One region of the Alistipes sp. 56_sp_Nov_56_25 genome, then DNA from elsewhere that is predicted to be linked to it. Evidence: riboswitches for the same ligand, from Rfam matches in the RefSeq annotation. Region 1 holds a riboswitch; each other region holds the start of a gene.
The links. A riboswitch is a leader RNA that binds a small molecule or an ion and turns the genes downstream of it on or off. The one in region 1 is predicted to bind cobalamin.
Positions count from the first base shown of each region.

Region 2: linked by a shared signal. The riboswitch ahead of BHV64_RS07830 (PL29 family lyase N-terminal domain-containing protein) and the one ahead of BHV64_RS09815 (putative transporter) in region 1 are both predicted to bind cobalamin.
Region 3: linked by a shared signal. The riboswitch ahead of BHV64_RS02435 (anaerobic ribonucleoside triphosphate reductase) and the one ahead of BHV64_RS09815 (putative transporter) in region 1 are both predicted to bind cobalamin.
Region 4: linked by a shared signal. The riboswitch ahead of BHV64_RS06895 (PKD-like domain-containing protein) and the one ahead of BHV64_RS09815 (putative transporter) in region 1 are both predicted to bind cobalamin.

Region 1 is NZ_MNQF01000061.1:136,900-144,213, reverse strand. It holds gene eptA (phosphoethanolamine--lipid A transferase EptA) at 1-820, opposite strand, end outside; gene BHV64_RS09820 (hypothetical protein) at 814-1,704, opposite strand; cobalamin riboswitch at 2,284-2,480, shown strand; gene BHV64_RS09815 (putative transporter) at 2,618-4,300, shown strand; gene BHV64_RS09810 (hypothetical protein) at 4,399-4,764, shown strand; gene BHV64_RS09805 (DUF2284 domain-containing protein) at 4,892-5,464, opposite strand; gene BHV64_RS09800 (4Fe-4S cluster-binding domain-containing protein) at 5,606-6,076, opposite strand; gene nrdD (anaerobic ribonucleoside-triphosphate reductase) at 6,078-7,314, opposite strand, start outside.
Region 2 is NZ_MNQF01000027.1:9,947-17,260, forward strand. It holds gene BHV64_RS07810 (bile acid:sodium symporter family protein) at 1-119, shown strand, start outside; gene BHV64_RS07815 (TonB-dependent receptor) at 137-2,518, shown strand; partial or broken gene BHV64_RS07820 (amino acid permease) at 2,515-3,972, opposite strand; gene BHV64_RS07825 (hypothetical protein) at 4,537-4,749, shown strand; cobalamin riboswitch at 5,035-5,236, shown strand; gene BHV64_RS07830 (PL29 family lyase N-terminal domain-containing protein) at 5,485-7,119, shown strand; gene purB (adenylosuccinate lyase) at 7,189-7,314, opposite strand, start outside.
Region 3 is NZ_MNQF01000003.1:147,427-154,740, forward strand. It holds gene BHV64_RS02410 (S8 family peptidase) at 1-1,765, shown strand, start outside; gene nhaD (sodium:proton antiporter NhaD) at 1,922-3,268, opposite strand; tRNA gene BHV64_RS02420 (tRNA-Gln) at 3,414-3,484, shown strand; gene BHV64_RS02425 (GlsB/YeaQ/YmgE family stress response membrane protein) at 3,531-3,782, opposite strand; gene BHV64_RS02430 (TIGR03905 family TSCPD domain-containing protein) at 3,845-4,093, opposite strand; cobalamin riboswitch at 4,203-4,403, shown strand; gene BHV64_RS02435 (anaerobic ribonucleoside triphosphate reductase) at 4,455-6,842, shown strand; gene nrdG (anaerobic ribonucleoside-triphosphate reductase activating protein) at 7,148-7,314, shown strand, end outside.
Region 4 is NZ_MNQF01000021.1:4,993-12,306, reverse strand. It holds gene BHV64_RS06920 (hypothetical protein) at 1-679, shown strand, start outside; gene BHV64_RS06915 (thymidine kinase) at 998-1,573, shown strand; gene BHV64_RS06910 (tetratricopeptide repeat protein) at 1,683-2,375, opposite strand; gene BHV64_RS06905 (carbon starvation CstA family protein) at 2,356-3,828, opposite strand; tRNA gene BHV64_RS06900 (tRNA-Thr) at 3,960-4,034, shown strand; cobalamin riboswitch at 4,280-4,497, shown strand; gene BHV64_RS06895 (PKD-like domain-containing protein) at 4,669-6,465, shown strand; gene BHV64_RS06890 (glutaminyl-peptide cyclotransferase) at 6,487-7,314, shown strand, end outside.

The DNA.
Region 1 (7,314 bases):
TCACGCCTGCCGTGGTGTAGGTCGCGGCCGCATCTGCAATCAGTGCGGTCACGCTGTCTTTCTCCAGAAGCGGATTGGTCGGCTTGCCGTATCCGTATAAAGAGAAATTCTCCCTTCTGGCGGATTCTCCTATTATCAGCACGCATACATCCTTGCTGTCGGAAACGATCTTCGCGTCGGGCAGGGGAATCTCTTTCCGGTTCTGCTTCTTTACGGAATTATAGTAGCGTACGGAATTGACCGTATACGACCACGGCATGACCAGGCTGCCGAGCTTGGGCGCGTTGCGGTCGATCCACGGCCAGTTCTGCATATTGACCAGCGCGATGGCCAAAGAAACCGCCAATGCGATGCCCGTGCGGGCGAAAAAACGCTTCCAGCTTCCGTAGTCGAACCGCCTTGCAAAAATGTAGATGCATGGAACCACCCCCAGGAAGAGGAGATACCATACGGCAGACCATGAAAAGAATCCGGAAGCCTCCGAATACCGGGTGTTGAATACGTTCCCCATCATCTTGTCCGTGATGAGCACCTGGTATGTGTTTATGAAATAGAGGCTTATGGCATTGCCTATGAATGTGAAGGCAAGGATGCACTTTCCGACGAAGCGTCCGAGAAAGAGCACGAGGTAATAGACGAGAAAATTGAGCGCGAACATCAGCACGCCCAGCCCTCCGGTGATCAATACGCCGTTGAAGCCCCCTTCGATGTTGCCGAGCACCAGCCGGAAGAACGGCCAGTGGAACGCCACGAGCGTAAACAGGCTGAGTACCGAAGATATGCGGGTGAGGTCGGTCTTTTCGTTCAGAAATTTTACCATTTGATAACTGTTTTATAAAATGTAAGGATCACTCCCGCGCACAGGACAAGAAGCGTAAAGTTGAAAAGAATCGTCAACGGGATGTTTACCGTATGCGCCGGAGCCATATAGGGAGTTTGTGCCACGGAAGCGTCGTATCGTGCGAACGGATTGGTGTAGATCACCTCTCCGTCGGGAAAGTAGGCCGTAATACGTGCGTAGGGGTCATTGTCCCTCATGGTATAGCTGGCCGCGGACGAGTTCCGGGCCAGCGACAGAGTGGTGTGATCCTGCCCTGTCACCTTGATACTGTCCGCCTGGCGCGACAAGGCGATGTAGATCGTTTCGCCGTCGAGTCCGATCTTCTCGACCGACGGCAGATTCCTGTTTCTGGCGTATTTCACCTCCCAGTCCCCATGTCCGTAGTCGGGAATGCGCATCGCATAATAGCACCCTCCGAGAAGCGTTTCCTTTATGTCTTCATACCTCGCCGACGGACAATGCAGGAAATTGCACCTCACGGCAATGCGGCTGGATTTGTCGGGGTAATGTAGGTCGTCGTTGGCCAGCCCGAAACTGTAATGCCCGGCGCTGAGGGCCCAGTCCCAGTACTCGTTTTCGGTGCTCTTTCCGCTGTCGAGTTCCATGATCCTGTAACCGCCGAGTTTTTGCATGTGGCTTTTCGACGTGCCCGTCGTTCTCAAGGGGTGATTCATCTGGATGAAATCGGACTCCTTTCCGAGCAGGTCTAACTGGAATTGTTTTTGGGAAGCGAAAAGCGGGATCAAATGATCGAAGCGGTTGACTTCGTCGCAACCGAATACCAGCTTATGGTATTTGAATAGGTTGATACCGTGTTCGTAGACATTGACCTGCAACAGGGAATCGTACGGATGTAGGGTCAATTCATTGTGATTCGAGAATGTTACGATGTCATATCCGAATTTCCGGTAGGCTTCATCGGTTTCGGCCGGCCAATATTCGCACTCGTTCAGGATGCCCTTTACGCGCGTATGCGTATGAAAATTGGCTCGTTTCCAGCATATGTCGGATTCCCCCCCCCAGTATGGGTTAAAAATGTCGGGGCCGCTGAAGGGTTTAGCCTCACTGAAATCATATACGGGGCTTACGCTTGTCACAAAGATTGCCAGCAAGGCGATCAGTATGAGCGAGACGATGGTTTTGCCCAATGCGACCGATATTTTTCGCAGCATGTAAATCAAAGTTCGTTCATTTGGATGCAATGCGTTTCCCATAAATTAATGGCTGAAGATAATTGCTGCAAAGTTAACAAAAATGCGGCAAGAGCAAAAGGGAAAATAGATGTGTAGAAACGACTGAATTCGGATTTGGTACATTAAAGTAATATTGGGGATGTTTTTGCGGGTGGAAGCGCAAGCCGGAATGGGATCCTTTCCGGCGCTTTCTGGCTGCGGTTGGTGAAAATAATCCGCGATTTCGGGCGGTTTCTCGGAAAGAAGCGTTATCTTTGCCGCAGGTTTGGTACTCTCCTTCCCGGGCGTGGAAGAAGAGTGAAAAGGGAATCGGGTGCAAATCCCGGACAGTCCCGCTGCTGTGAAACTCCGTGAAGGCTCCGAACATCTCGCCACTGGCCCGCAAGGACCGGGAAGGCTTCGGAACAGGAGCAAGTCAGAAGACCTGCCAGGCCGATTCGACGTCAGGAAGCCCCGGGGGATGGGTATTTGACATCGGGTTATGTAATGCTTATTGTTTTATGTCGGACTTTGCCGCCGGGTGCTGCGCCTTTCGGCAGGCGGGATTTTTCCCGGACGGAAGCCGACCGGATGAGGATTGGATATGGAATTAATCGAACGATTGTTATTTGGCTCCGAGTCGCTTTGGGGCGGAGGTGTGGCCCACTCGGTGCTGATTCTGGCGCTGGTCGTGGCGTTGGGTGTCATGCTGGGCAAACTCAAGGTCGCCGGCGTGTCGCTGGGCGTGACGGGCATTCTGTTCGTCGGCATCGGCTTCAGCTATTTCGGCATGAACGTCGACGAACACCTGATGCACTTTCTCAAGGAGTTCGGACTGATTCTTTTCGTCTATTCGATCGGCCTGCAGGTCGGGCCCGGATTTTTCTCTTCGTTCCGCAAGGGCGGCGTCACGCTCAACAAACTGGCGGTGCTGGTGGTGGCGCTGGGTGTCGCCACGACGGTGGCGCTCTATTACATCACGGGCTTGTCCATGACGACGATGGTCGGCGTGATGTCGGGCGCCGTGACCAACACGCCCGGACTGGGCGCCGCACAGCAGGCTTTCAGCGACATGCACGCCGGAGCCGATGCCCCGGACATCGCCACGGGTTACGCCGTGGCCTACCCGCTGGGCGTCGTGGGAGCCATCCTCACGCTGATCGGGCTTCGCTACCTGCTGCGCATCGACGTGAAACGCGAAGAGGCCGCCGCCGGGCAGGATTCGGACGCGCAGAAAGACCTGACGACCCGGCGTCTTTCCGTCGAGATCGTCAATGCCGCCGTCAACGGCAAGACCGTCGCCGAGATCCGGGACCTTGCGCTGCGGGATTTCGTCATTTCGCGCATCAGCCGCGGCGGCGGAAGCCCCGAACTGGCTGACGCTTCGACGGCGCTTCATTGCGGCGACCGCATCCTGCTGATCGCCGCGCCCCGGGATGTCGAGGCGCTGGTGGCCCTGCTCGGGCGGGAGGTCGACGCCGAGCCGATGGTCCATGACAAGGCGATGATTTCGCGGCGCATCCTGATCACCAAGCCCGAGCTGAACGGCAAGACCCTCTCCGAACTGCGGGTCCGTTCCACGTGCGGCGTCACGATCACGCGCATCAACCGTTCGGGCATCGACCTGGTGGCCTCCGGAAACCTGCAATTGCAGATCGGCGACCGGGTGACGGTCGTGGGGCCCGAATTGTCGGTGGCCCATGCCGAGCGGCTTTTCGGCAACTCGCTCAAGCGGCTCAACCACCCCAACCTGATCCCCATTTTCACCGGCATCGCGCTGGGCGTTCTGCTGGGCAGCATTTCGTTCTGGATTCCGGGCATCCCGCAGCCCGTGAAACTGGGTCTTGCCGGAGGTCCGCTGATCGTGGCCATCCTGATCGGCCGCTACGGGCCGCACTACAAACTGGTCACCTATACGACGATGTCGGCCAACCTTATGCTGCGCGAGGTGGGCATCTCGCTCTTCCTGGCGGGCGTGGGACTGGGCGCGGGCGAGGAGTTCGTGCCGACGCTCGCGGCGGGCGGATATGTCTGGATCGCCTACGGGGCCGTGATCACCGTCGTGCCGCTCCTGCTGGCGGGCATTTTCGGACGCTTCTACTACAAACTCAACTATTATACGCTGATCGGCGTTCTTTCGGGGGCCTCGACCAACCCGCCTGCGCTGGCCTATTCGGCCGAACAGACCTCGTCCGACGCTCCGTCGGTCGGTTACGCGACGGTCTACCCGCTGTCGATGTTTCTGCGGGTGCTGGCGGCACAGCTTTTGATACTGATATTCGGTTAAACCGGAAAAGGAGCGGCAAGGAAACGGACACGTTGCCGCCATAACGGGTCGGACGCGATCAGCAAGCCGGCCGCGCCTTTTTCCAAAGACGAACGCTTATGAACATCGTGCTGTATGGAGTTCCGGCGAAGACCGCCGGCCGGATCGCAGGCCAGTACGGCCTGAAGGAGATCAACTCACCCGACAAGTTCGACGCCTCGGGAACGATGGTGCTCGTTCCGCCGATAAGCACTCCGCGCTACCTGCTGGCGTTCTACAACGCCATGCTGCGCCACGAGGACGATGTCGATGCGGTCATCATCTGCGGCATCGAGTCCTGCGAGGCCGCCTCGACGGTGCAGTACTGCACGCCTCCGGGAAAATTCTTCTCCCTGAACGGCGGGTTGGACGAGGAGGAGCTTCTCTCCGAACTGCGCCTGATCCTCGACTCCCTGTTTGCCGAGGGCAACCAGCTCAACGTCTGACCGCGCGTCAGGCTCCTTGCCGGTGCCGACGGTCGTCAGCAGCGCGACGATCTCGTATGCGCCCGACCGGACGGCCGCAGCGGCGCGTGCGCCGAATCCTTGCCGCCGCTCCGGTTGAAAACCGCCCTTATCCGTTCCATACGACCGATTCCGCGTCGTGGAAAAATCCGCATACGAGCGTCAGGTACTCGGGCATGCGGCCTCCGCTGCCCCACTTCATCTCGATTCCGAACAGTTCGGAGGCCGTGCGTGCCACGTCGAATCCGCAGGCTTCGAGCGACGGCCGCACCAGTTCCGGATGGCGGCAGGGCCTGCCTTCGGGGCGCGTGCAACTCCCCTCGGGACAGTGAATGCACGTTCCGACGTAGGCGAACGAGCGTCCGCCGTATTGCCGTTCCATCTCCAGCAGCCGACGTTCGAGCCGCTGCCGTTCGGGCAGGATCAGGCGTCCCGCTTCGGAGACCGGGAGTCCCGGCTCCTCGGGCGTGATTCTGGTCGCGACGAGCAGCGCCGTGCCGTAACGCGTGACGTACTCCTCCATATCGAACCCGAACGGCGGGCATCCCCAGCTGCGGCCGTAGTTGCCGCACTCCCGGCAATAGCCGCCCACCCGTTCGGCGTCGCGGAAGCGGGCGACGTATGCTGCGGCGGGCAGTTCCGCCGTGAAATCCCGGGCGGTGTATCGAAACGAATGATCCATGCGGCAAAGTTATGAAAAAAACCGCCGTTCCGGGCGGTTTTCGCACCATTTGCCGTGGGAGCCGGCCGTAAGTCGTTGCATGGCAGACAACGCTAAACTAATCTCTGAATTTCCGGCTCCCACCGGCAAAACGGCGTCGCGTCACGGCTTGCGCCGGAACAGCTTCGTGATGTCCTCCATCGTCCCGTCCGGTCCGACCCGGTAGAGCCGCTGGTTGGTCGTCGGCGCCGTCAGCGGACCCAGCGCCTCGACCCATCCGCCCAGTTTGACGTAGTCGAATGCCGCGGCCTCGAAACCCTCCGGCAGCTCCTCCCGGCCCGAATACCATGCCGTGCGCAGCTCCGGGCAGGTTTTCCGTACGGTCCCTGCCAGCCGGGCGATCTTGTGCGGCCCGGCGTCGCCGCCCATGAATGCGACGCAGGTCACCGAACGTCCGTAACGGGCCAGCAGCCCCAGCAGTTCCGCCTCGTCGAGCACGCGCCCTTCGTCCGCCTGCAAGTGCGGGCTGTGGCATCCCGGGCAGCGGTTGGGACAGCCCGTGATGTTGAGCGCCAGGGTCGTTTCGCCGGGAATCTCGGCGAACACCACGTCGAAATTGTGATACCGCACCATCCTACTCCGCCTTGGCGTAATAGCGCCGCGCGGCCTCCTGCTGGCGAGCCGCCGAGAAGTTCGAAACGCGCTTCATGTAGCCGATCACGCGCGTCAGGTAGTCCACGTCGTCCGAGTGGCATGCGGGGCACTCCTTCAGGTAGCGTTTGTCGATGTGCCCGCACTTGTTGCACATCGTGTTGGGGATGTTGAACGTGAAGTAGTTGCATCCTTCGGCGGCCGCCACGCGCAGCAGGTGGCGGTACTGCTCCTTCGAGAGGTGCTCCTCGAGGTTCATGTGCAGGGCCGAGCCGCCCGTGAGATGCTCGATGTAGCGGCGTCCGTGGAGGCGGAACTTGTCGATGACGTTCAGCGACTCGTCCTCCACGACGTAGAAATAGGAGTTGTAGCAGTCGCGCGGCACGGCATATCCGTCCTCGCGGTCCCACTTGGCGTGCTTCACGCCGACGTTTTCCGCCGGGATCATCTCACAGTTGAACATCACCTCCTTCGAGCGGTATTTCCGGTTGTAACGCTCGATCAGCCCCAATACCCCCTGCACGAAAGCGGCGTAGTCGTCGTTGTCGTCGATGCGGATGCCCAGGAATTCCGCAGCCTCGACCAGCCCGTTGACGCCGACGGTGAGATACTGCCGTGCGAGGTTGATGTACCCCGCGTCGAAGAGCGGCAGCATGCCCTTGGCCTTCAGTTCCTTGAGGTTCTCGTTGTAGGCTATCTGCACCTTGTGCACCAGGTCCACTATCTCCTCCAGATGGGCGAGGTAGTGCATGCCGTTCTTCACGGCGTACTGGATGCAGCGGTTCAGGTTGATCGTCAGCACGCTCTTCGAACCCGTCGAGACGCCTCCGGCGCCCAGCGTGTAGCTGAACCCGTTGTCCCGGATCTCGTTCCGCAGGCGGCAGCACGACGACAGCGAGTCGGCGTTGTCGCTGATGTAGGTGAAGAACGAGTGCCCCGCGGCGTACATTTCGGCCGTGAAGTCGCCCCACTCGCGGTCCATCACGTCGCCGTCGCGGGTCAGCAGCGCCATCGTCTCGACGGGGAAGGTCAGCACGGTTTTCGTGCGTTCGCGGTTGAACCACGTCATAAACCGTTTCTGCAACCACGACAGCGACTCCCAGTGGGGTTTCGAGCCGTCCGGGAAGACGAATTCCCCGAAAAGCGACTCGAAATAGTAGCGGTCGTAGTAGGCGACGTTCCAGAACACGGCCTGGAAATTCCGCGCCCCGGTGGGCTGG
Region 2 (7,314 bases), on a different contig from region 1:
ACAGCGGTGAAATGGCCGTCCCGGCCATCGTCTACGCCCTCGTGATGAACGTGGTTCTGCTCTCGTACCTGAAACTGCTGCCGAAATGTACCGATGAAACGGCGTCGGAAGGCGCTTGACCGAGTATCTTTGCCGTATGAAATTCCTGAAAGTCGCTGTTTTGTTTTTCGGCCTGGCCGCGGCGTTTGCCGTGCGGGCGCAGGGCGGGACCTATCCCGTCAGCGGGCGGGTGATCGACCGTTTGAGCCGCCGCCCCGTGGCCTATGCCGCCGTGGTGCTGGCCGGGCAGGAGCAGAAGGGAGCCTCGACCGACTCGCTGGGGAGGTTCCGCATCGAGCGCGTGAAGCCGGGCATCTGGCGGCTGGCGGTCTCGTCGGTGGGCTACAAGAGCCTCACGACGCCCGAATACATGGTCTCGGCCGCCACGCCCTTTATCGAAGTCGAGCTGGAGGAGGATGCCGCGCAGCTGGAGGCCGTGACGGTCCGTCCGTCGCCGTTCCGCGTCACGGCGGAGAGTCCCGTAAGTTTGAAGGTGATCGGCCTGCGGGAGATCGAGAAAAGCCCCGGCTCGAACCGCGACGTGTCGCGCATCGTGCGCTCGTATCCCGGCGTGGCCTTCTCGCCCGTGGGGTATCGCAACGATTTGATCGTGCGCGGCGGCGGGCCTGCGGAGAACAAGTTCTACATGGACGGGATCGAAATCCCGAACATCAACCATTTCGCCACGCAGGGGGCGACGGGCGGTCCGGTGAGCATCGTCAACGCCGACCTCGTGCGCGAAATCAGTTTTTATACGGGAGCCTTTCCCGCCGACCGGGCCGGGGCGTTGAGTTCCGTGCTGGACTTCAGTCTCCGCGACGGCAATGCCGAAAAGCAGACCTTCAAAGCGACGTTGGGCGCCTCGGAAGTGGGGTTGAGCGGCAGCGGGCACATCGGCGGCAAGACGACTTATCTGTTTTCCATCCGCCAGTCCTACCTGCAACTGCTGTTCAAACTGCTGGGGCTGCCCTTCCTGCCCAACTACATCGACGGGCAGGCGAAAGTCAAGACACGCCTTTCGGAGCGCGACGAGCTGACGGTGCTGGCCCTTGCGGGATTCGACAACATGCGTCTCAACGTCGACGAGAAGGGCGAGGACGCCGAATACCTGTTGAGCTACCTGCCCCGCATCCGGCAGGAGACCTTCACGGTGGGGGCTTCGTGGCGTCACTATGCGGGCCGCCACGTGCAGACCGTGACCTTGAGCCACAACTACCTGAACAACCGCAACCTGAAATACCTGCGCAACGATGATTCGTCGGAGGACAACCTGACGCTCCGGCTGCGCTCCGTGGAGCAGAAGACCACGCTCCGGGCCGAGAACCGCACCTATCTGGGCCGCTGGACCGTCCGCGAGGGCGTCGAGGTGAATTATTCCGACTACACGAACCGCACGCTGCAACGGCTCTATACCGACAGGACGCAGTTGTCGGACTACCGGACCCGGCTGGGAATCGTCGGCTGGGGGCTGTTCGCCGGGGCCGAATACGCCTCGGCCGACAAGCGGTTCACCGCCTCGGCGGGCCTGCGCGCCGACGGGTGCGACTACTCGGGACGTATGGCGCGGGTGTGGCGCCAGCTGTCGCCCCGGGCTTCGGTCTCCTATGCGGTAGGTCCCGGCTGGTCGGTGAGCGGCAGCGCGGGACTTTACTGCCAGCTGCCGCCCTACACGGCGTTGGGATTCAAGGTGGACGACGCGCTGGTCAACCGATCGCTCGATTACATGCGCGTCGGGGTCTTCAGCGCGGGTGTCGACTGGCGGCTGCGCGACCGGCTGATCGTCTCGGTCGAGGGATTTTACAAACGCTACGGCGATGTGCCGCTGTCGGTGGCGGACGGGATTCCGCTCTCGTGCAAGGGCAACGATTACGGCGTGGTGGGCAACGAGAAGCTGGTCTCCTCGGCGCAGGGGCGCGCCTACGGCGTCGAGGCGATGGCCCGCTGGCAGATTCCGGGGCGAGTGAACGTCGTGGGATCGGTGACCGTGTTCCGCTCGGAGTACCGCAACGACCGGCAGGCCCCGTGGATCGCCTCGGCGTGGGACAACCGTTTCGTGGTCAACGTCAGCGGAACCTACGACCTGCCGCGCCACTGGAGCTTCGGTGCGAAGCTGAGCGCCGTGGGCGGTGCGCCCTACACGCCCTACGACGTGGAGCGTTCGTCGCTCGTCGAGGCGTGGGATGCGCAGGGACGGCCCTACTACGACTATTCGAAATACAACGCCGGGCGGCTCGACGCCTTCGCACAGCTGGACGTGCGCATCGACAAGGTGTTTTACTTCCGCCGCTGCATGCTGGGTCTCTACATCGACCTGCAAAACGTTGCGGGCGGTCGTTTGCGCCAGCCCGACGTGCTGATGTCCACGGGGGAGATCGAGAACCCCTCGGCTCCGGCTTCGGAACGGCGTTACCGCATGAAATACCTCGAACAGGTGAGCGGCACGCTGCTCCCGACGCTGGGCCTGACGGTCGAGTTTTAAGCCTCCGGCGTCCGCCGGGCGTTCCGTTTGTCCATTGCGAAACTGATGATGAAGGGGATCGCGAGGAAGACCGCCGTGCCGGTCACCACCAGCCACGTGTACGTCGCCGGACTGCCCACGGGCAGTTGCGAAGGCGGGAAGAAGGTGACGATGAACGAGAACAGCACGGCGAGGAACCCTACGCCTCCGATCAGCCACATGCCCGTGTTTCCGCCCGGCACGCGGTAGCTGCGGATGAGCTTGGGTTGCGTGTAGCGCAGGCGGATTCCCGCGGCGTACATCATCATGTACATGATCAGATACAGTCCCACGGTCAGGGCGCTCAACAGGAAGAACGCCACGCTGACGTCGTCCATCACGATGTAAAGCGACGAGAGGAGCGTCACGATGCAGCCCTGGATAATCAGTATGTTGAGCTGCACGCCGTTCTTGTTGGTCTTCTGGAGGAAGCAGGGCAGAGCGCCGTCCCTGGCCGTCCACAGCAGGCCGCGGCTGGGGCCCGAAATCCACGACATCACGCCCGCCAGCGCACCGAAGGCCACGAGCAGTCCCATGACGTTCGAGAGCCATCCCACGTGTTAACGTTCGAAAGCGATCTGGAAGGTGGTGAACAGCCCCGACTGGAGGTTGATCTGGTCGTAGGGGGTGATGATGGCCACGGCCAGCGCGCCCAGCGTGAACAGTCCGAACGAGATCAGCGCCGCGAGGAACATCGCCCGTGGGAACTGCGTCTGGGGTTTGGCCAGTTCCGGAGCGTGCACGGCGTGCACCTCCACGCCGGCGAACAGCAGCAGGATGCCCGCCAGGAACGCGATGTCGCTCATGCCCGTGATGTGGGGGAAGAGACGCGGGTGGACGTGCTGCGCGGCGTCGACGTTGACGATCTGCGAGACGCCGGCCGGAATCTCCTTCAGGGCGATTTCGTTGCCGCCGGCCATCCAGATGACCGCCATCACGATCACGACGACGCCCGGGAGCACCGTGCCGATCAGAAATCCCTTCGAGGTGATGCCCGAGATGGCCGACGTGCCGCGCAGGGTCACCAGCGTCGCGCACCAGTACATCGCAATCGAGAACAACCCGACGTACAGCCCGTTCTGCGCCAGAGCCGGAACGCCGATCATGTAGGCGATCGACGCGGCGGCGAATCCCAGTACGGTGGGATACCAGACGACGTTCTGAATCCATTGCAGGAAGATCGCCGAGAAACCCAGGTGGCGGTTGAAAGCCTCCTTGACCCAGGTGTAGACGCCGCCGCCGCGGTCGGCGAAGGCGCTGCCCAGTTCGGCGCCCACGAGGGCCGCAGGAATCAGGAAGAGGAACGTCGCGAAGAAAATGTAGAAGAACATCGTCAGTTCCTCCTGGGCCATCATCGGGAGCCCGCGCAGGCTGATGACGGCTGCAGCGGTCATCAGCGCCAGCTGCGTCGTGGTGATATTTTTACGTTTTGCCATGGTGGGTAGGTTGGATTTTGCTGTTTTCCCTCGTCGTCCGCCGCACAGTTTTCGTGCCGGAGCGCATTGCCGCCCCGTGAAATCGGCGGCCGGAGCGTTGCAAAGAACCGATCGGAACACCGGGCGGCTTTTTCGTACCCTGCGCACGCAGAAACGGCGCGCCCGGCATGCGGATGCAAAAACAGCAGGGAATCTCGCGATTGCCTGCTGTCCCCGGAGGTCGCCCTCCTAAAACTACTAACCCAAACTTAAATAAATGAAGAAACCTCACTGCGGTTGCTGTGCCGCAGCTGACCGGAATAAGTACAAAGCGCGTGCCGAACCTGCAATCGCCGTCCGCCGGGGACCGTTTGGCCGATTATCGGGTCTTGTTGTGGAATTTTCACCGGAATAATTTTGGTTTTATTTCTTTTTATTGTTTTATTTGTGGCATATGCCTGATGATAGTGTCTTTAAAGGAAAATTCACGGCGTTGTAACGTGGAAGGAGAAAAAGACATTTTGCGGCGGGTGAGTGGCGGGGACAGCGATGCCTTGCGGCCGATCTTCCCGAAACACGGTTCGCGTGTGGGAGGTCTTCGCCGTTGCGGGAGCCGATGCTACGCCCCGTGAATGGCTGCACGAAACGGCCGTCGCCTGCCGGGTGATCTACGACTGGCAGCGGGCCGACGGGACCTACGGCAAGCAGTTCGTGACGGACACCTACCTGCTGCCCGAATGCCAGCTGATCCTGGCGTCGTATCGTCTGGCCGCCGTGCTCAACGACCTGTTCGGTTAGTGATGCCCTCCGGGGATAAAAAAACAGCAGGGAATCTCACGATTGCCTGCTGCCCCCAGGAGGTTGCCCTCCTAAAACTACTAACCCAAACTTAAATAAATGAAGAAACCTCACTGCGGTTGCTGTGCCGCAGCTGACTGAAATAAGTACAAGGCGCGTGCCAAAGTCGCGCCGCCGTCTGCCGGAAAAGGGACGCATCGTGGTCGGAACGGTCCGCTGCGCAGAGCGGCGGGGCGCGTTTCGCGGAAATATTCCGCCGGATCGCTTGCTTCCTGCCGATAAAAGTGTACCTTTGCCGTGCAATGGTTTCCCCGTGGAGGGGAATTAAAAGGGAATGCCGTGTGAATCGGCAACAGTTCCCGCTGCTGTGAGTCCCGCCCGCAAGGGCTTTTTCGTTGCGGCATTCTTGAGCCACTGGTCCTCCGGGACCGGGAAGGCGCCGCCTCGGGGGACAAGTCAGAAGACCTGCCTTGCGCGATAGGGTGTTTGCTCCTGCGGAGAAAGGGAGCGCCTGAAGTCGTCGCCGGCGGTTTTTCCGTGCGTCCTTATTTGCTTCGGCCCTCTTTTTCCTGTTGCTGCGAACCTCTTCGGACAGACTTTTTTACGGTTGGATGAGGAAGTCGTCGCCATGCTTTGCCGGGTCGTCATGCCTGTTTTTGCCTGCGCGGTATTCTCCGTGAAGTCTGTCCCTTACGGACGGAACAGATGGAACCATTAACTAAAAAACAAGGTATGATGAAAAAATTATTTGTGATCTGCTCCTGGGCGCTGCTTCTCGGCGGCTGCAAGAGCGAATCCGGGGCTTCGGACCCGGATGGAGACAAACCCGTTCCCCCCCCCTCGGCCGAACTGTTGCAAAAGATCGAAGACCTGAATGCGGGCCTGGTCTCGCTGAAGACGCTGGCCGGAGCCGTGTCGCAGTCGGAAGTGCGGTCGCTGGCCGAGACGGAGGACGGCGTGCGCCTTACGTTCTGCGACGGGACCGAAGTGACGGTAGCCTGCAATGCGGCGGCGGAAGCGCCGCTGATCGGCATTGCGGTCGACGGGGATGCGTATTACTGGACACTCGCCGCGGAAAAGGATATTCCCTGGCTGAAAGATGCCGCCGGAGCGAAAATGCCTGTTTCGGGGCCTGTCCCCGTCGTGGGGCGCGATGATAAAGGTTTCTGGACCGTGACGACGGACGCCGCCGTGACGCCGTGGCAGATCGGGGACGGCTCCGGAAATCCGGTCGAAGCCACGGGCGACGAGCAGGTGGAGTTGTTCCGGTCGGTAAAGGCCGGAAACGGCCGGGTGGAAATCGCGCTGACGGACGGCGGGACTCTTTCGGCGGCGCAGGTCAACGACTTGAGCGTTGCGGGGACGGCCAACTGCTATGTGGTTTCGGCGCCCGGAACGTATGTTTTCAATGCCCGGGTACGCGGAAACGGAGCCGGCGAAGGGGTCGGATTCGAGCCGGCGATCGAGATGGCGGACGGCATGACGGCCGACTGGCTGTGGACCGACTCCGAAGGACTCGTTTCGGGAGTCGCCCTCGACACGACCTCCGGCGATATTTTCCTCACGGTCGGCGAAGGCAGGGGCAACGCGCTGGTCGCCCTGATGCAGGACGGAAAGGTCGTCTGGAGCTGGCATGTCTGGGTGACCGACGCTCCGCAGACGATGACCTACGGGAACGGGACGGTCTTCATGGACCGCAACCTGGGCGCCGCAGGTACGACCGCAGGCGGTACGGACGCTTACGGCATGTATTACCAGTGGGGGCGCAAGGACCCGTTCTACGGGGGCGAGAAAACGGAAACTTCGGCCAATGCGTTCCTCGAAGCAAAGAACGGCACGGTGGTGAATCCCGCTTATCCGGCGCTGGACTGGGCTTTCAGCAAGAGTGCGACGACGACCGACGGGGCTGCCGCCAATCCTATGACGTTCTACAACGATAAGGTCGGAACCGGCTATAACTGGCTTGCGTCGCCGAACGCGACATTGTGGGGTGAGGCCAAAACGCTCAACGACCCCTGCCCGCCGGGGTACAGGGTTCCTGGAACCGGTGCATGGGAGGATCTGATTTCGGGACGTCAGTACATCGACGGCGTTTCGGTATGGGACGGAACGAACTACGGTATGACCTATACCCACGGGGAACAGACGGCCTGGTATCCGGCGCAGGGCTATCGCAATTACAGTTCGGGCGCCATCGTGGGGCTGCGCAGCTCGACCGGCGGTTTGGGCGCTTACTGGTCGGCGGAAACCTCTTCGGTCAAATCCTATTACCTCTTCTTCCGCAGCAAACTGTCGAGCAGCGGTTCGATCAATAATGAACTGGACATGAACCGGTCTTACGGCTATACGGTGCGTTGCTGCAAGGAGTGACGGTCCGTCGGGACGAATAAAGGCAGGACGCTTTCGGGTCCTGCCTTTGTTTTCGATGTCGGTTCCGGCCTACCGGAACACGCCCGTGTAGGTCGAGGGCGAGAGGGCGCGCAGCTCCTCCTTGACTGATTCGGCGACGTCGAGCGTTTCGATGAATGCCGCGATCGACTCGCGGGTGATGTGGGCGTTGGTCCG
Region 3 (7,314 bases), on a different contig from region 1:
GTCGTATGTTTTGGTTGAAACCGCAAAAATTGAAAGTGTTCGCAAATCGGCCGTAAATATCCGTGGGGGAAATACCAGAACTATTGATAACTATGCTGCGCTGGGCATAAGATCGTCAAAAGAGTTCCGCATGCAAAAAAGTCTTACGTCGTTTACGCTGGATAACGCCCAACAAAAATCGATTAATCCGCAGGATGTAGTGTATGAGGCTCCCTATTTTAAAACAAGCGATGGCGCCGATCTCGGCATAACGAATGTATTCAGCGTACAACTGACAGGAGAGCAAGACCTTGCCAAACTTCAAAAAATCGCGGAAGAGTATAATCTGGAGATATTGGGAGAAAACAAATTCGACCCGAGTATCTATTATCTTTCGTGTACAAAGGAGTCGAAAGGGAATGCGCTCGAAATGGCGAATTTTATGTATGAATCGGGCGCGTTTGAGTATGCAACACCCGAGTTTATCGTTGAGTCGATGCCCGACGCCGCTCCGAACGATACCTATTTCAGCTATCAATGGAATCTGAAAAACGTCTCTTATTCGGGGATCGATATCAATTATGTGAACGCAAGGAATGCCTTTGCTTTTCCATATATCAACGATATTATCGTTGCGGTTGTCGATAACGGTGTTTATAATAACCATGATGATTTACATTTGTATAATGTCAGTTACAACGCTCACACGGGAGGAATTCCAAGTGGGCTATACGGAGATCACGGCACAAAGGTTGCCGGTGTTATCGGAGCCACGGCTAATAATGGCAAAGGCATTGCAGGCGTTGCATCCGGAGTGAAAATCATGCCCATCAGTATTTGTTATACTGATAACGAGCTTGGCATAGCTGCCTCCACCACGACCAATTTTGCGAATGCAATTCGGTTTGCCGCAAATAATGGTGCGCGCGTAATTAATAATTCATGGTCATTTGATACATCTTCTCCAATATCCGAAATCAATAATGCTATAACATATGCTCATGGTAAAGGATGCATCGTTGTTTTTTCATCGGGCAATAAAGGCAGTGCTGTATCACAGCCGGCAGCGGGAGCACCTTCTGCAACGTTAGTAGTAGGTGCAATAGATCGGAATGGGTACAAATCGGATTTCTCCGGTTATGGTTCTTCATTGGATGTTGTCGCTCCCGGGCGTGAAATCTGGACAACAGATGTGACCGGTGGATATACTTGTGTGCTGGGCACATCTTTTGCTGCTCCCCATGTTTCCGGCATCGTGGCTTTGATATGGGCAACGGATCCCGATCTTTCGGTATGGCGGGTACGCAATATTATCGAACAAACTACCCGAAAGATCGGCGGCAACACTTATGGTGTCGATCCGCTTCGATTGAACGGATTATGGAACCAATTTGTGGGTTATGGTCTGGTAAATGCCTATGCAGCTGTATCAGCGGTTTCGGGGCCCGCTCCCACCGCTCCAAACATCGGGACTTCATTGTCGGAGGTGGAACCCGGCGATCTTTCGATGATGGGTTTGGGGTATGATAAATGGAATATAGCGTATTTGGCCCGTGGAGAAGGGCAAGCAACGTGTTCTATTGAAAATTACGATTCTTCTGTCACTTATGTATGGAGCAGCACCCTGCCTCCGTACACGGGTGAGGGCTTCACATTTACCGTTGATTTTGCGTCGGATACCGATGAACCCGTACTTCACGATATCGAATGTCGGGTGTTGAAAAATGGTCTATCCACATCTTCCGGGGTACATCTGGCATTGATTCCGCAAGGGTACTCTTACTAAATTGATATTGGAGTTCCTGACTTACAAACTGCTGATAATTTGGCTGTAAATCAGAGGTTGGATAAAAATATTTTATCCAACCTCTGATTATACTGTTATGGGGCAAACCCGTGATCGGCAATATTCTGGGCGCACGACGCATCCGGAACTTTTCGGTCAAAGCCCGATCAGGACGTGTTCGAGCCAGATCACCGCGATGCCCGCCAGATAGCCGGACAGGGCCAGCAGCGAGATGCGTTTGAGGTACCAGCCGAAATTGATCTTTTCGAGTCCCATCGCCACGACGCCGGCCGCCGAGCCGATGATCAGCAGACTGCCGCCCACGCCGGCGCAGTAGGTCAGCAGGTGCCAGAACAGCCCGTCCGCCACGAAACTCTGTGCGAAAGCCGGATCGGCGCTCGCCGCAGCCGTTGCGACGTCGGCCACCGGGTACATGCCCATGCAGGCCGCCACCAGCGGCACGTTGTCGACCACCGACGAGAGGATGCCGATGGCGCCCGCGATGGTGAACACTTCGTGGACATTCTTGTCCAGCCAGTCGGCCATGTCGGTCAGCACGCCGCCGGTCTGCAACGCGCCCACGGCCATCAGGATGCCGAGGAAAAAGAGAATCGTCGGCATGTCGATGTGCTTGAGGACTTTGGATACGCGCGGCTGGATCGACTCCTCCATGTTGCGGATGCTGCGTTTGCGGTCGTAGATGATTTCGGTCAGAATCCACATGAATCCCAGCGACACCATCATGCCCATGTAGGGCGGCAGTCCGGTGAGGCTCTTGAACACCGGCACGAACAGCAGACTTACGACGCCCACGATAAGGATGAATAGCCGCAGGCGCGGACCGATGCATTCGGGGCATCCCGATGCGAGGGCCTTGGCGCTGACCGCGGCGGCGGGGCGGTCGGCGACGTAGCGGCTGGCGATGGCCGCAGGGATCACGACCGACACGAGGCACGGCAGGAAGAGGTTGGCGATCAGGTTGGCGGCCGTGACGTTGCCGCGCATCCACAGCATGATGGTCGTCACGTCGCCGATGGGCGACCAGGCGCCGCCGCTGTTCGCGGCGATGACGATCACGCTGGCGAAAATCCACCGTTCCTTCTTGTTGGCGATCAACCGCCGCAGCAGCATGACCATGATGATCGTGGTGGTCATGTTGTCCAGTGCGGCCGACATGAAGAAGGTGATGATCGCCAGCAGCCACATTAGTTTGCGCTTGTTGCGCGTGGTGATGTGGTCGGTGATGACGTTGAAGCCGCCGTAGCTGTCGATCAGGTCCACGATGGTCATGGCCCCGATCAGGAAGACCAGGATTTCGCACGTGTCGCCCAGCTGGTCCACCAGCTCGTGCTGAATGTGCGGGTCGTTGCCCAGGAGGCTGAACACGGTCCAGATCGCTCCGGCCATCAGCAGGGCGACGGCCGATTTGTCGATCCTGGTTTTGTGCTCCAGCGCGATGAACAGATAGCCCACCACGAAGAGCAGAATCATTGTCGGAATCATATCGTTTGCGTTTATTTACAGGGTAACTGAAGCAAAGATACGAAAAATCCGGCAGAGGTCCGGTTTTGTCCCTGCCAATTTTGCATCCGGGGGTTGGTTTTTGCGATTTTTTGTTTATCTTTGCAGTCGCTTTCGAGCGAATGTTTGAGCTGTGGTGTAATGGTAACACAGCAGATTTTGGTTCTGTCGTTCTGGGTTCGAATCCCGGCAGCTCAACACGAAAAGGCGGTCATGCGACCGCCTTTTTCGTGCATACGTTTGTTTAGCGGATCTTGCGGTGTGAGATGAGCGCGGCGATCCACAGCAGGATGACCGAGCCGATGACGGCCGTCGCCAGACTGCCCAGCGTGCCGACGGGAACCCATCCGAAGAGCGAAAAGAGCCAGCCGCCCAATACGCCGCCGATAAGCCCGACGATCAGGTTGACGAAGAGTCCCGAACCTCCTCCCTTGACGATCAGGTTGGCGATCCATCCGGCGGCCAGTCCGATCAGCAGATACCATAGAAAATACATAGTCTTGCATTTTGGAACGCTTTTCGGAGTGCAAAATCCGTACCCGGCCGGGCCGGGGCGTTTTATAACGCCTTTTTCAGCGCTTTTGCCAGCTGATCGGGACACGACGTGCCGCGGCCCCGGCAGTCGATGCCTTCGAGCCGGGCGACGGCTTCCGCGGCCGTCATCCCGCGCACGAGCGCCGCGATTCCCTGCTGGTTGCCGTGGCAGCCGCCCGTGAAGGAGACGCTTCGGACGACGCCGTTTTCGAGTTCGACGTCGATTTGCCGGGAGCAGGTTCCCTGGCAGACGTGTGTTATTTTCTGTGTCATGGAGTTACGATTTTCCGGTTTGCGGGGGCGAAGATACGAAATTCGGAGCCTTTCACAAAATGTTGAAAACTTCCTGCTCCGGAATTTTGAAAGTCGGGGAATAATGGAGACTTTTGTGACCCGCAAAGGTATCCTTCGTCCCGCCGGGGCGGAGGATAAGAGGGAATCGGGTGCGAATCCCGGACAGTTCCCGCTGCTGTATGCACTTCAATGCCGCAGGCGAATCGTCGAGCCACTGTCCCGCGGGGGACGGGAAGGCCGCCTGCGGGTCGGTGCGAGTCAGAAGACCTGCCTTTGCGCATGCAATGTCGGCCCTGCGGGGAAACGGGGCCTGTTGTGAAACGTATATACTCATATTACAATGGATTACACGCAGATTTCCATCATCAAACGTGATGGTAAAACCGAGCCTTTTTCTCTGGATAAAATCGTCCGCGCCATCACGAAGGCCTTTCGCGCGGGCGGCATAACGGACGAGGGGCAGGCCGTCGAGCAGATCGCATCCGACGTGGCGGCGGCAATTACGAAGGCCGAGATTTCGGTCGAGGAGATTCAGGACATGGTCGAGGAGCGGCTGATGAAACGCAACCCCTCGATCGCCAAACGTTATATCATCTACCGCGAGTGGCGCAACGTCGAACGCGACCGCCGCTCGTCGATCAAGAGCGTCATGGACGGCATCGTGACCGTCGAGAAGAACGACATCAACCTTTCGAACGCCAACATGTCGTCGCACACGCCCGCGGGGCAGATGATGACCTTCGCCTCGGAGATCACCAAGGACTACGCCCTGAAATATCTGGTGGGCGTGCGCCACGGCCGCGCCCACCGCGACGGGGACATTCACATTCACGACCTGGACTACTATCCCACGAAGACCACGACGTGCATTCAGTACGATCTGGGTGACATCTACGAACGGGGATTCTCGACGAAGAACGGCTCGGTGCGCACGCCGCAGTCGATCCAGAGCTACGCCACGCTGGCCACGATCGTCTTCCAGACCAACCAGAACGAGCAGCACGGCGGGCAGTCGATCCCGGCGTTCGACCATTTCATGGCCCCGGGCGTGCTGAAAACCTTCCGCCGTCACCTAACCGACATGACGCTGTTCCTGTGCGGCGTGCGGGGCGGCGTGACGCTGGAGCGCGCCGAGCTGAAGGCCCTGGTCGCCGAACACGTGCCGACGATCGAACCCTGCGAGACGGCGGTGGGGCGTCTGTTCGCCGCCCTGCGCCAGTCGGGCGTGGAGGTCGCCGACGAGGACATCCGACGCATCTGGCGGCAGGCATACGACACGACGCGCCGCGAGACCCATCAGGCGATGGAGGGATTCATCCACAACCTCAATACGATGCACTCGCGCGGCGGCAACCAGGTGGTGTTCAGCTCGGTGAACTACGGCACGGACTTTTCGCCCGAGGGCCGCATGGTCATCCGCGAACTGCTTTCCGCCACGATCGAGGGGCTGGGGCACGGCGAAGTGCCGGTCTTCCCGATCCAGATTTTCAAGGTCAAGGAGGGTGTTTCGTGGTCCGAAGAGGACTATGCCGCAGCGGTGAAGGACTTCGACAAGGCGCTGGCCGGGGAGATCAAGTTCAAAACTCCGAACTTCGACCTGCTGATCGAGGCGTGCCGCACCACGTCGGTGGCGCTGTTCCCCAACTTCATGTTTCTCGACGCACCGTTCAACCGCCACGAGAAGTGGCGCATCGACGACCCCGACCGCTTCCGCTACGAGGTGGCGACGATGGGGTGCCGTACGCGCGTCTTCGAGAATCTGCACGGCGAAAAGTCGTCGTGGGGGCGCGGCAACCTCTCCTTCACGTCGATGAACCTGCCGCGGCTGGCCATCGAGGCGATGCGCGAGGCCGGGGACATGATTCCCGACGGCAACAAACACGCGATCCGCAAGGAGGCGCGCGAAATTTTCCTCGAATCGGTGCGCAAGACCGCCACGATGATGGCCGAGCAGCTCTACGAACGTTACTGCTTTCAGCGCACGGCCCTTGCGCGGCAGTTCCCGTTTATGATGTCGAACGATGTCTGGAAGGGCGGCGGCCGGTTGCAGCCCAACGACGAGGTGGGCGACGTGCTCAAGCACGGCACGCTGGGCATCGGCTTCATCGGCGGACACAACGCGATGGTGGCGATTTACGGCGAAGGCCATGCGACCTCGAAGGAGGCGTGGCAGACGCTCTACGACGCCGTGACGGTGATGAACCGCGTGGTCGAGGAGTACAAGGCCAAATACGGGCTGAACTATTCGGTGCTGGCGACCCCGGCCGAGGGGTTGAGCGGACGCTTCACGCGCATGGACCGCAAGCGTTACGGGGAGATTCCGGGCGTCACCGACCGCGACTACTACGTCAACTCGTTCCACGTCGACGTGCGCGAGCCGGTTTCCATCGTCGAGAAAATCCGCCTCGAAGCGCCGTTCCACGCCATCACGCGCGGCGGGCACATCACCTACGTCGAACTCGACGGCGAGGCCCGGAAGAATCCCGTGGCGATCCTCAAGATCGTCAAGGTGATGCAGGACGAGGGGATCGGCTACGGCTCGATCAACCATCCGATCGACACCTGCCGCAAGTGCGGCCACCGCGGGGTGATCTACTCGAAATGTCCCGTCTGCGGTTCGGACGACATCCTGCGCATGCGCCGCATCACGGGTTACCTGACAGGCAGCCTCGAATCGTGGAACTCGGCCAAGCAGGCCGAGGAGCGCGATCGGGTAAAGCACCGGTAATTTCGATTCTCACCGGCATCTTTTGCACTTCCCTTGCGGGGCGAAACAGTTACATACGTTCGTATGCTCCTGCTTCGCCCCACTTCACGAAGCCCGAAAACCGCTCTGCGATAATCGAAATTGGCGGCCCCCTGTCCGCCCGCCTAAAATCAAAATTCACCCGGCGGAAGAATCCCTTTTTGCCGCCGTCTCCGGTCGCGTGCGGCAAGTCCCCGCCTAAAGTTTAGAGGTGGATCAGATTTGTAAACACGGCGTTCCGCCGTGAATCGAGACCGACGGTGTTGTATTCATGTTATGAAAACGCAATGGAATTATTAAGAATCATCGGCATCTATCCCGAAACCATCTCCGACGGTTACGGGCTGCGCTATGCGATCTATTTCGCGGGGTGCGCGCACCGTTGTCCCGGCTGCCACAACCCCGAGAGCCACGATCCCCGGCGGGGCGAGCCGCTGACCGTGGAGCGTGCCGA
Region 4 (7,314 bases), on a different contig from region 1:
ACGATACGGCCGGCAGGGACTGTTCGCCTCGAAAACCGCCGGAGTGCGCGACATCCTCATGTTCTCCGAGGCCGGAATCACCGGATTCCCCAATTCGAAGATCGCGGGATACGCCGCACCCGACGGGTATGAATTCATCAACATGGCAGCGGGCCGCATCGGGGCGGGACAGTACGACGCTTCCAAATACTACTGCATCGCCCGTACGATCGAAGGGGCGCCGAAAACCGTCAAAATCATCAGCACCAGTTCATCGCTTTCGAGTCCGACCGAAATCAAGACCTACGACGAGGTGCAGCCGATGCTGATGAATGCGAACACCCGGATCGTCACGACGAAGCTCAACGGAAACGCCTACTACGATTACGACAACAAGATCTATCACTGGGCGATGACAGGCGTCGACCCGGTCGTTCCCGCCGAAGGGGCCAAGCCCGACATCACGCTGCCCGACGGCGAACAGATCATGGACATCTGCACGAACGCCGTACCGTCGACCTCTTCCGCGGTGGTCGACGACGACCAGCTGCTGATCGCCACCTACAACCCGACGGCGACCGGCCGCAAGCCCGGCAGCCTCTACGTTTACAGTCTGAAGACGATGGAAAAGGTGAAGGAGTATGTCGGCATCTGCGAAAAACCCGTGGCCGTGGCCTACAAGTTCCCCACATCGAACTGACGATCCGCCCGGCACGGCACGTTCCGCATCCGGCCTTCCCCTCGCGGGAGGGCCGGATCGTTTTTCGGGAACCGCCGGGGCGTCATAGCCCCGGTTTCGCTTTGCAGAAAAGAAAAAACCGGTTATCTTTGTATGCCGGCCCCACAAGACAGCCCTGCGGAGGCTCCCGGACAGGACACCCTCGGGGTCAAAGTCACCCCTTTTCAAGGGGAGGAGGGGGAGGCAGGGGAATTATCTGCGCCGAAACATAAGCCGCGGAAACCGACTCCTTCGGAGCTGCGGCGAACCTGATAAACAAAAAAAGAGTTATTTACACTTATGTTTTTAGAAAATGCCAGCCGCAAGGGCTGGATCGAAGTCGTATGCGGTTCGATGTTCTCGGGTAAGACCGAGGAGCTGATCCGCCGCCTGAAACGAGCCAAATTCGCCCACCAGCGGGTCGAGATTTTCAAACCCCGGATCGACGTGCGCTATTCCGAGGAGGAGGTCGTGTCGCACGACGCGAACGCCATCCGCTCCACCCCCGTCGAGTCGCCGCAGAACATCCTGCTGATGACCGCTGACGTCGACGTGGTGGGCATCGACGAGGCGCAGTTCTTCGACGAAAGCATCGTCGACGTGTGCCGCCGGCTGGCCAACAACGGCGTGCGCGTGATCGTCGCGGGGCTGGACATGGACTACACCGGAAAGCCGTTCGGCCCGATGCCCGCGCTGATGGCAACGGCGGAGTACGTCACCAAGGTTCACGCCATCTGCGTCCGCTGCGGCAACCTCGCCCACCATTCGCACCGCCTCACGAGCGACGAAAAGCAGGTGATGCTGGGCGCACAGGACAGCTATGAACCGATCTGCCGCCATTGCTTCAACAAGCTGATGAACGGAGAGAAAGCGTAGGTCCCCGGCCGCAGGGAGGAGGGTACGACAAAAAACCGCAGTCCGGAAATCCGGGCTGCGGTTCTGTTTTGCGGGACAGGGGCTTCGCCCTCCGGCACGCGGGCGCCCGTCAGCGGGCGGCGCGCAGGGCGTCGATGAAGCTGGGCCAGAACACCCAGAGATTTTCGGTCTGGAGCCACAGTTCGCGGGCCTGCGCGGCGGGCGAGGGTCGTTCGCTCCCGATGTCGCGCAGATACGCTTCGTCGGCCGGATGCTCGTCGGCGGTAAATTCGGCGAAGAAGGGCGCAAAATGCGTCCGGAATCGCTGCAACTCCCCTTCGGGCAATCGTCCGTCACGGCGGAAGGCCGACCACAGCAGCAGCACCTCACGCCCCGGATGCTTGTCCGACACGTCGTTGATCACCTCGTCGAACAGCTCCTGCTCGTCCAAGGCCAGGTAGTCGAAGGCCAGCAGTTCGCTCCCTTCCAGATGGTCCTCGGGGTCGAGTTCCAGCAGCATTTCCAAGAGCGCCGCCGACATTTCGAAATCGTTGATCAGGAAGTGGTCGATGGCCGAGGCGAAGATCAGTTCGAGCGCCGCGCGCGAATTGTGGTGGTTCCATTCGAGATTGATCTCCTCGTCCTCGGGAATCAGCTCCGCAAGACGCTGGAAGGCCTGAAAACGCTCGTTGCAGGCTCCTTCTATATCGCCGGCGGCCTGCATCTCGCGGGACCGGGCGAGGACTTTCACGAAATTACAGGGTCCTTCGCCGACCACCTCGAAAGTCTGGTCGGGCGTAGGTTCAAGATATGCCTTTTGCATCGTTGTCTTTGAGTTTGAAAATCATGGCGACAAGGACCGCGAACGTCACGCCCCCGCCCAGCAGGTAAGCCGCCGTACGGTTCTGCATGCCCAGCATCAGCGGCGAAACGAAGATATAGCTGGCGCAGACATACGTCATAACGAGAGCCGGAATCAGCCCCACCCACACGGCGCGCCCCCGGTGGCGGAGGTAGGCGACGATCATCCAGAGCGTCACCGCCGCGAGGGTCTGGTTCATCCACGCGAAATAGCTCCACATGGTCTGAAACGGCAGTCCGAAGATGATCAGAAGTCCCAGCGCGAAGAGCGGAATACAGATATAGATGCGTTTGCGCAGCGTGCGCTGCTCGACGCCCATGAAGTCGGCGACGATCAGCCGCGCGGAGCGGAAGGCCGTGTCGCCCGAGGTGATGGCGCAGGCCACCACGCCGAAGATCACGAAGACGGCCAGCGCCGGGCCCAGCGTCTTGTTGGCGATCACGTCGATCATCACGGCCGCCTGGCCGCCGTATTCGGCGATGGCGCCGTTCAGCCCCGCGACATCGCCCCAGAAGGCCATGGCAATGGCGGCCCAGACGAGGGCGATGATCGACTCGGAGATCATCGCGCCGTAGAAGACCGAGCGGCTCTCGCGTTCGTTGCGCATGCAGCGGGCCATCAGCGGCGACTGCGTGGCGTGGAAGCCCGAAATGGCGCCGCAGGCAATGGTCGTGAAGAGCATCGGGACGATCGGGAAGGCCTTCGCATCGGCGATGCAGTTTTCGAAAGAGGTGAATTCCGGAATGGTGTATTCGCCGCCGAAAAGCAGCACGACGAGGATGCCGACGGCCATGAACAGCAGCGCGAAGCCGAAGACCGGGTAGATGCGGCCGATGATCTTGTCGACGGGCAGCAGCGTGGCGGCGATGTAGTAGACGAGAATCACGCCCAGCACGATCAGCAGCAGCCACGAGAATCCGCCGAAAGCGATGCCTTCGAGCGACGGGACGTCGAGGCGGGCCGCGACGAGCGATGCGGGCTGCGAGAGGAACACCGCACCGACGAGGATCATCAGCCCGGCGGAAAAGAGCCGCATGACGATCTTCATGCCGCCGCCGAGGTAGACCCCGGCCGTCTCGGGAAGACTCGCGCCGTCGTGGCGCAGCGAGATGACCCCGGCGATGAAGTCATGCGCCGCACCCATGAAGATGCCGCCGAAGGTGATCCACAGAAACGCCACCGGCCCGTAGGCCGCACCGAGCACGGCGCCGAAAATCGGGCCGAGCCCCGCAATGTTGAGCAGTTGGATCAGGAAAATGCGCCACCTCGGCAGGGGCACGTAATCCACGCCGTCGTAAAGGCGGCTGCAAGGCGTCCGGGCCGCCGGGTCGATGCCGACGAGCCGTTCCAGATAGCGTCCATACGTGAAATATGCGGTCACCAGCAACGCCAGGCACACCAGAAAAGTAATCATCGTAAAACAGTTTCGGGTCAGTTTTAGCGCGAATATAGCAAGAAAAGCGAGAATTTTCGCAAAATTGTTGCGAGAAAAAAATATTTTTCAGATATTTGCAGTCCCAAAGGGAACCTCGGTGTTCCCGAAAGGCTGAATTAGCTCAGCGGTAGAGCACTTCACTCGTAATGAAGGGGTCCCGAGTTCAAATCTCGGATTCAGCTCCAGGAGGCGTGAGAGAGAAGGAACGGATTACGTCGTCCACTGCAAAAAGTCTTATGTGTCAACGACATGTAAGACTTTTTCGTTTTCAGGCGTCAGGAGAGAGCAACTGCGCGCAGGCGTCCGCCTCCCGGCCGGCGCAGCTGTTCCGTCCCCGGAAACGACCGGAAATGAACCCCGGGCGGCGGGACCTTCGGCAGGCCGCCGGCATAAAATTCGACCGGCGCGTCTTCTTTTTCATCTTTTTTCCATACCTTTGCTGCGCAACGGTTCGCCGAACGAGGCCCCCGGCCCCGGGCGATTAAAAGGGAATGCCGTGAAAATCGGCAACAGTTCCCTCTGCTGTAAGTTCCTGCCGCCGAAGCGGCACATCAGACCCCGACAATCTCTTGCCACTGGTTTTCACGCGACCGGGAAGGCGTCGGGACCGGAACGAGTCAGAAGACCTGCCGCTGCAATGGTTTTACAATCCAGGGGGAAATGGATCGTGATCGGCAGGAAAAACGGTTTCCGGCATATCCCCGAATGTAAAATCAGGCTACTGCGAAATTCCGGCCGGACGCATGCCGTGCGCACGGCACGAATGCGGATCTCCGGAACATCCGCAAAGATTGGTTGAACGATTTAAACGAAGAGGATATGAGCTGTTTTTTCAGTCATGCCGGACGGACGGCGATACCGGCGCTGCTCTCGGTAGCGCTGGCGGCCGCAGCCTGCAACAAGGACGGAGAGATTACGCTGCCGGACAGCAAACCCCGAATCACCCTCGACAGCGAGACAGGCGTCTACGCGGCCAAGATCGGCCGCGCGGTGACGATCACGCCGACCGTGGAAAACGAGGGAGAGGCCGCTTACAGCTGGACGATCGACGACGAGGTCGTTTCCACGGCGCGCGTGTTCGAATACGTGTTCAACGAGGAAGGCCGCGTCTATGTGATCCTGCGGGTCGAAAACCGGGCGGGATACGACGAGAAGGAGGCGCGCATCGACGTGAACCGGCTCGCTCCCCCCGTCATCTCGCTCATCGTGCCGCCGACGGGGCTATACGTGCTCACGGGACGGGAATACACGTTCGCACCGGAGGTGCAGAACGGCGAAAACGCCCGTTACGAATGGTATCTGGACGACTCGTCCGTACCGGTCTCCACCGAAAAGGACTACATCTTCATGCGCACCCAACCGGGAGACTGCTCCCTGCGGCTGACGGTGACCAACGAGGACGGCACGGCCGAGAAAACGGTTGCCGTGCACGTCGTGGACGTCATTCCGGTCCGCATCGCGTTCATCCCCTCCTCCTACCTGGCCGACCCGCTGGTGCGGAGCGTATCGCTCGGACGGACGCTGTTCCTGCGGCCGCAGGTGAGCGACGCCGTCGGGCCGGAATATGCATGGTACGTGAACGGCGCCTTGCAGGAGGACGCAACCCAACGCATGTTCGCCTTCACGCCGGAGAAAGAGGGCGAATACGAAGTCACCTTCCGGGTGACGGACACGGACGAAAGCCCGGCCGCACCCCTCTCGCGCCACATCACGCGCGCATCGTCGAAGCGAATCACCGAAAAAACGCTCCGGGTGACCTGCTACGAACGCGAATCGGAGCGCGTCATCACGACGACGGGACAGCCCGCGTCGAACCGGGTGCTCGAATTCCTGCCCGCGCCCGGACAGTTCGTCAACGAAACGGGCATGGCCGGATACACCGGTCAGAAGAGCTTCGAGGAGGCCCGTCTCTACGCCGAGAACCGGCTGAAAAAGGGTGAGTTCGTCTCGCTCGGCAACTTCGGCGGCTACGTGATCCTCGCCTTCGACCACAGCGTGGAGAACAAGGGCGGATACGACTTTTCGATCCCCGGCAACCAGTTCGAAGGGAGCAACGAACCGGGCGTCGTGTGGGTGATGCAGGATGTCAACGGCAACGGCAAGCCCGACGACGAATGGTACGAACTCCGGGGCAGCGAAACGGGCGGCGAATGGACCGTCCAGGAGTATGCGGTGACCTATTACAGACCCGCCGGGCCTCGCCAGGGGGTGAAATGGACCGACAATCTGGGCCGGAGCGGGCAGGTAGCCTATCTGGGACAGTTCCATGCGCAGGACTACTACTATCCCCTGTGGCTCGAAGAGGAGTCCCATACCTATTACGGCACGGGCCTGCGGCAGAACACCACGCAGACCCCAGGCGGAGACTGGTCGAACAACTCGTTCGAATGGGGGTACGTCGACAACGCGGGCAGCGACAATCTGGAATCTTCGTCCAAAACCGGCAAGACCTGGTTCAAGATCAGCAACGCCATGACGCCCGACGGACAGCCCGCCGGATTGCGCTACATTGATTTCATCAAGGTGCAGAGCGCCATCAACGGCAGCGCCGGAGGACTGGGCGAACTCTCGACCGAAGTCGCCGGAATGGTCATCGACGAGAACCTCAACCGATAACCCCATTCCCGACCGCAACGCATGAAACGATTCTTACGACAGATTCTGCCCGCGGCTTTATGCCTCTCCGCCCTCGGCGGCTGCATGAAGTGGGACTACGGCCGCACGGAGGATTTCTCGGCGACGGAACGGGGGCTGTTCATCGTCAACGAGGGCATGTTCCAGTACGGAAACGCCACGCTGTCGTATTACGACCCGGAAACGAAAACCGTCGAAAACGAAGTTTTCCACCGGGCCAACGCCTTCAAGCTGGGCGACGTGGCGCAGTCGATGACCCTGCACAACGGCGTGGGATGGATCGCGGTGAACAATTCGCATGTCGTTTTCGCCGTCGACCCCGACACCTTCCGCGAGGTGGGACGCATCACCAACCTCACCTCGCCGCGGTACATCCATTTCGTTTCGGACGAAAAGGCCTACGTCACGCAGATCTGGGACAACCGCATCTTCATCGTCAACCCCAAACGCTACGAAATCACGGGATATATCGAGTGCCCGGACATGACGGCGGAATCCGGCTCCACGGAGCAGATGGTGCAGTACGGCAAATACGTCTTCGTGAACTGCTGGTCCTACCAGAACCGTATCCTCAAAATCGACACCGAGACCGACCGGGTCGTCGGTCAGCTGACCGTCGGCATCCAGCCCGCGTCGCTGGCGATGGACCGGAACAACAAGCTGTGGACCGTCACCGACGGCGGCTACGAGGGCAGCCCCTACGGATATGAAGCCCCGTCGCTGTACCGCATCGACGCCGAAACGTTCTCCGTGGAGAAGCAGTTCCGGTTCCGGAAGGGGGACTCCCCGTCGGAGATGCAGCTCAACGGCACGCGCGACACGCTCTACTGG